2 regions of the Cellulophaga algicola DSM 14237 genome follow, and region 1 is predicted to be linked to the other one. Evidence: riboswitches for the same ligand, from Rfam matches in the RefSeq annotation. Region 1 holds a riboswitch; the other holds the start of a gene.
The links. A riboswitch is a leader RNA that binds a small molecule or an ion and turns the genes downstream of it on or off. The one in region 1 is predicted to bind thiamine pyrophosphate.
Positions count from the first base shown of each region.

Region 1 (3,422 bases):
TACAGATGCTGATTTATTTAAGGCATCATTTAATAGGCCTAATTTATTTTATGAAGTACGGCCTAAAACCCAAAATATAGAAGCGGATATTATACGTTTTGTCAAACAAAATACTGGTAAATCGGGTATAATTTATTGTCTGAGTAGGAAAAAAGTAGAAGAGTTAGCTCAAATACTACAAGTAAATGGCGTAAGTGCGGTACCATATCACGCTGGTTTTGATACTAAAACACGATCAAAATATCAAGATATGTTCTTGATGGAGGGTGTAGATGTTGTGGTGGCAACCATTGCTTTCGGTATGGGGATAGATAAACCAGATGTTAGGTTTGTTATTCACCATGATATTCCTAAAAGTATAGAAAGTTATTACCAGGAAACGGGTAGAGCAGGTAGAGATGGTGGTGAAGGTCATTGCTTGGCTTTTTATTCTTATAAAGATATTGAGAAGTTAGAAAAATTTATGTCTGGAAAACCTGTTGCCGAACAGGAGATTGGTAATGCATTGTTACAAGAAATGGTAGCTTATGCAGAAACTTCTATGTCTAGGAGAAAGTTTATTCTGCATTATTTTGGGGAACATTTTGATGATGTGACAGGAGATGGAGCTCTAATGGATGACAATACAAAAAATCCGAAACAGAAAGAAGAAGCTAAAGATGATTTGGTTAAAGTGATTCAAGTGGTACAGGGTACCATGGAAAAATTTAAATCTAAAGAAATCGTAAAAGTACTTACAGGAAAAGTAAATGCTATTATCGCTTCACATAAGACAGATGAAAAACCATTTTTTGGTATAGGAGACGATAGAGACAAAGAACATTGGATGGCATTAGTGCGCCAAGGTTTGGTAGCTGGGTATTTGCGTAAAGAAATTGAGCAATACGGAATACTACATGTGACACCTAAAGGGGCAGAATTTGCAAAAAATCCAGTTTCTTTTATGATGACGAAGGATCATGTGTACAATCAAGCAGCAGATGATGCTATTGTTAGTGCCGCAAAAAGTAGTGGTGGCGTAACAGATGAAGCTTTGCTTAAAGTGTTAAAAGATCTTAGAAAGAAGCAAGGTCAGAAATTAGAAGTCCCTCCTTTTGTTATTTTCCAAGATCCATCTTTACAAGATATGGCGCTAAAGTATCCTATAACTTTAGAAGAACTTGTAAATATTCATGGAGTAGGAGAAGGTAAAGCAAAAAAATACGGAAAGCCTTTTGTAGATTTTATTAAAAAATATGTCGAGGAGAATGATATTACTCGCCCTGATGATTTAATCGTTAAGAGTACAGGAGCCAATTCTGCTTTAAAATTGTATATCATCCAGAATGTAGATCGTAAACTACCTTTAGATGATATTGCTTCGGCAAAAGGAATCGCTATTCCTGAGTTGATAAAAGAGATGGAACAAATTGTGTATAGTGGTACCAAACTAAATATTACCTATTGGGTAGATGATGTACTAGATGAAGATCAGCAAGAAGAACTGCATGACTACTTTTTAGAAGCAGATTCTGATAACATAGATTTAGCCTTAAAAGAGTTTGATGGCGATTATGAAGATGAGGATCTTAGATTGTATCGCATCAAATTTATTAGTGAAGTAGCCAATTAAGCATTCATTTTATACTTAAAATTTTAAATAACACTCCTATTTTTTAGGAGTGTTATTTTTTTATAGGCATATTGCTAAAATGTTAATTCTTATTAATTATAGATTAAATCTTCTATTTAAGCTTTTAGTTCCATTGTTTTTTTATAGTTTTACGGAGTAAACTTTAGGGGTGTTCCTATTTTTGGAACTGAGACATACCCTTTGAACCTGATGCGGTTAGTACCGCCGAAGGGAAAAGTTGAAAAACACCTTGAAATGGGTGTTTGCAACCTTTTCATAATTGTGCGCTTTGTTCTTAAAAGCGTATCATATTTTCAAAGAATATTCTCTGCTTTTAAATTTTACAGCATATTTAAAAATATCCTGTACATGATTTCTATTGTTGTAAACGAAAAAAGAATGGGCATCGAAGAAAATTCGAATGTTATTCACCTTCTTAATCACCTCAAAGCCACTCAAGATGGTATTGCTGTTGCTATTAATAGCATGGTTATTTCTAAAGATTTCTGGAAGTATGAAATTCTTTTCGAGAATGACGTAGTTCTAATTATCAAGGCTACACAAGGCGGATAATCTGCAAAACTACACACTAGATTCTATTACCTATATAACGAAGACCTAAATTCTCACACTTTATGAAAAGCAAAGACACCGCACCAAAAAACGAAAAGCTAACGACACAACCTTTTCCAAATTCAAAAAAGATTTATGTAGCAGGTAAATTGCATCCACAATTAAAAGTGGCCATGCGAGAAATTGCACTGAGTGATACTAAAGATTCTCTTACAGGCAAGCTTACACCAAATGAATCTGTTACAGTTTATGATACTTCTGGCCCTTATACCGATCCAGATAAATCTATAAATGTACATCAAGGTATTGAAAGAATCCGTGAGCAATGGATTTTAGACCGTGGAGATGTACAGCAATTAAATAGCTTTACTTCTGAGTATTGTAACCAACGGCTAAATGACAAAAGCCTAGATCATATGCGTTTTTCACTTTTAAAGAAGCCAATGCGTGCTCAGGATGGTAAAAATGTTACCCAATTACACTACGCAAAAAAGGGAATTATTACTCCAGAGATGGAATATATTGCTATTCGTGAGAACCAACGTATGGAGGAAATGACGGAGATAGCAAAACAACATAAAGGAGAACATTTTGGAGCATCTATACCTAATAAAATTACAGCAGAATTTGTTCGTGAAGAAGTCGCTAGAGGTAGAGCCGTAATCCCTTCAAATATTAACCATCCAGAAGCAGAGCCCATGATATTAGGGCGTAACTTCTTGGTAAAAATAAATGCCAATATTGGTAATTCTGCCGTAACCTCTTCCATTGAGGAAGAAGTAGAGAAAGCCGTTTGGGCATGCCGTTGGGGAGCAGATAATATTATGGACTTATCTACGGGTCAAAATATACACGAAACTCGGGAATGGATTATCCGTAATTCTCCAGTACCTGTAGGAACGGTGCCTATTTATCAAGCATTAGAAAAAGTAAACGGAGTAGCGGAAGACCTTACATGGGAAATTTTTAGAGATACACTTATAGAGCAGGCAGAGCAAGGAGTAGATTATTTTACCATTCATGCGGGTGTTCTTTTACGCTATGTGCCCATGACTGCTAAACGTGTTACAGGAATTGTTTCTCGTGGTGGGTCTATTATGGCAAAATGGTGTTTAGCGCATCATAAAGAAAGTTTCTTGTATACACATTTCGAAGATATTTGCGAAATACTAAAACAATATGATGTAGCTTTTTCTTTAGGAGATGGTTTACGTCCTGGTTCTATTGCCGATGCTAA
Region 1 is NC_014934.1:3,083,591-3,087,012, forward strand. Features, by position in the region: gene recQ (DNA helicase RecQ) at 1-1,612, shown strand, start outside; TPP riboswitch at 1,768-1,863, shown strand; gene thiS (sulfur carrier protein ThiS) at 1,982-2,185, shown strand; gene thiC (phosphomethylpyrimidine synthase ThiC) at 2,248-3,422, shown strand, end outside.

Region 2 (3,422 bases), 1.7 Mb from region 1:
TTAGAAAAGTAGATGGTGTAGCGCAAGAAAGAGAACGGATAACCTTATTTGATACTGATTTTCTAGATTTAGACTGGAGCTTTGCTTCCCAGAAATCTAATAAAGTTATGATCATACTTCATGGCTTAGAGGGCAGTGCACAACGCCCATATATTATGGGTAGTGCAAAAGTTTTTAATCAGAATGGTTATGATGCTTGCGCTATTAATTTAAGGAGTTGTAGCGGAGCGCCAAATCTTTTATTCAGGTCGTACCACTCTGGAGCTACGGAAGATTTAGATGCGGTAATTCAGCATATCTTAACCAACAAATCATATGATGAAATTTATATTAAAGGCTTTAGCCTTGGCGGTAATTTAGCCTTAAAATATTTAGGTGAAAAACGCGAAATCCCTAAAGCCGTTAAAGGGGCTGTAGCTGTTTCTGTTCCCTGTGATTTATACAGCTCCTTAAAGCAACTATTACTACCTAAAAATAGGCTCTATGCGGCACGATTTAAAAAACATTTGGTAGAAAAGCTGCGTGTAAAGCAAGAACTTTTCCCTAATGAAATTTCCGATAAAGATATTGCTAGCATTAAGACATTAAAAGATTTAGATGATATTTATACGAGTAGAGCACATGGTTTTACAGATGCTATAGATTACTACACCAAATCTAGTTGCCTGCCATTTTTACCAAATATTAAAATTCCAACACTTATTATAAATAGCAAGAACGATTCTTTCTTAGGACCTGAATGCTACCCTTACACCGAAGCAGAAGAAAATAAAAATCTTTTTTTAGAAACCCCAAATTTTGGAGGCCATGTGGGCTTTTACGGCGTAAAAAATACCACCTATACTGAAAAAAGATGTTTAAATTTCTTGAATGAACTCTAATAAATAGTTAGAATACTTATCTTAGTACTTTAATTAACTCTGTTTAGAAATGAAAAAAATAGTAGGCGTTTTAGCATTATCAATACTTTTAGCTAGTTGTGGCGAAAAAAAGGAAGAAAAAAAAGATGGTTTCGAAATGAACCGTGCCAAAACAGAAAAGAAAGTAGAAGCTACTAGCGCAGAAGTTCCTGTAGACATGGATAATGAAGGCATAGGTCCCTTTAAAAATATTTCATTCTCTGCAGACATTGATACTGAATTAGCTGCAAAAGGCGAAGCTAAATATGGTGGAATTTGTGTTGCATGTCATATGCCTAATCAACGCTTAATAGGCCCTGCTTTATCTGGTGTTTACGAAAGAAGAAATCCATCATGGGTAATGAATATGATCATTAACCCAACGCAAATGATCAAAGAAGACCCTATTGCAAAAGCATTGCTTAAAGAATACAACAACGCTATAATGCTTGACAGTAAACTATCTGAAGAAGATACTAGAGCTATTGCAGAGTATCTAAGAACTTTATAATAATACATGTAGCTTTACGTGTTCGTTAGGGGTGCTCTTCATGGGCTGAGAAATTACCCTTTGAACCTGATTTGTTTAATTGCAACGAAGGGAAACGAGTATTGCTTAATAACAACACATCTGTTATTTATGCAGCCGCTCCTTTTGTGACTTTAGTTTAGCGCAAAATGACTGTAAAAAAAATTAAAACCGTATTGGCTATTGCTGGTAGCGACTCTGGAGCTGGAGCAGGCATACAAGCAGATTTAAAAACAATTAGTGCTTGTGGTGCTTATGGCACCTCTGCAATTACGGCACTCACTGCACAAAACACTCTTGGTGTTTTTGATATTCACCCAATTCCCACATTACATCTAAAAAAACAAATTGAAGCTATCCTTGATGATATTGGAACGGATGCTGTTAAAATCGGGATGCTTCACAATAGTAATACAATACAAACTGTAGCACACTGTTTAAAAAAATACCACGTACAAAATATTGTTATAGACCCCGTAATGGTTGCAAGCTCTGGAGATTCTTTATTACATACTGATGCAATTACTAGTCTAAAAAAAGAGCTCTTTCCTTTAGCTCGATTAATTACCCCAAATATTCCCGAATGCGAGTTACTACTCGATAAAAAAATAACTAAAAAATCAGATTTAAAAGAATTAGCTCAAGAACTTGGCAAACGCTACCATACCTCAATTTTATTAAAAGCCGGCCATTTAAACTTAGAGATATTAACAGATGTGCTTTATAACATTGAAAATGACAGCCTAGTAGAATTAGCCTCAAAAAAAGTAGATTCTAAAAACACCCATGGCACTGGTTGCACACTTTCATCTGCGATTGCTGCTTTTTTAGCACATGGAAATTCATTAGAAGACGCCGTAAAAAAAGGTAAAAAATATTTAGAACATGCTATTATAAAAAGTGCGGGCCACACCCTTGGAAAAGGTCATGGCCCGCTACATCATTTTTATGAATTCTGGTAGTCGCTATTATTCATCATCATAATTAAAACCATCTGCAACTACTTTATATTTAGGATCTTCTAAAACATTCACATCTACAATATCATCTGCTATAGCTAACAATTTAATGCAATCCTTACTCAAATGTTTTAAGTGTAATTTCTTGCCAGCATTTTTATAACGTTCTGATAGCTTACTGATAGCTTCAATACCAGACATATCTGCAATACGACTGTCTTTAAAATCTATAACCACCTCTTCAGGGTCATTAGCTACATCAAATTTTTCGGTAAACCCAGTGGTGGATCCAAAGAACAACGGACCAAATATTTCATAGGTTTTTATACCATTATCATCTGTACTTTTTCTAGCACGAATTCGCTTTGCATTTTCCCAAGAGAAAGCAAGGGCAGATATAATAACACCAATGAATACGGCTATTGCTAAATCAAAAAATACAGTTATGGCAGATACTGCAATTAAAACAAAAGCATCTGATTTAGGAATCTTCTTCAAGATTCTAAAACTAGACCAAGCAAAAGTTTCTATAACCATCATGAACATTACTCCTATCAAAGCTGCTATTGGAACTTGTTCAATATAGGTGTCTGCAAATAAAATAAAAGAAAGTAGGGTCACTGCCATTACAATCCCAGACAATCTTCCTCTTCCATTTGCATTAATATTAATTACCGTTTGGCCTATCATACCACAGCCTCCAGTACCTCCTAATAAACCACTAGTAATGTTACCCACACCTTGTGCAACACACTCTTTATTACCTCTACCGCGACTATCTGTTAATTCATCGACCAAATTTAAGGTCATTAAACTTTCAATCAAACCAACACTGGCTGCTAAGAAAGCATAAGGCAGAATAAACATTAAGGTATCTAAATTGAAAGGCAAAAATTGCCACAGTTCTTTATTTGGGGTTGGAAACTCACCACTCAAACCTTCTCCGCCACCTTCTCTAATATAAGAACCTACTGTAGTTACATCCAAATCTAAAAGTATGGCACCAAATGTGGTTATCAATATAGCCGTTAAAGC
Region 2 is NC_014934.1:1,409,127-1,412,548, forward strand. Features, by position in the region: gene CELAL_RS06035 (YheT family hydrolase) at 1-881, shown strand, start outside; gene CELAL_RS06040 (c-type cytochrome) at 931-1,410, shown strand; TPP riboswitch at 1,428-1,520, shown strand; gene thiD (bifunctional hydroxymethylpyrimidine kinase/phosphomethylpyrimidine kinase) at 1,578-2,390, shown strand; gene CELAL_RS06050 (SulP family inorganic anion transporter) at 2,397-3,422, opposite strand, start outside.
Region 2: another riboswitch for thiamine pyrophosphate. It lies ahead of thiD (bifunctional hydroxymethylpyrimidine kinase/phosphomethylpyrimidine kinase); the one in region 1 lies ahead of thiS (sulfur carrier protein ThiS).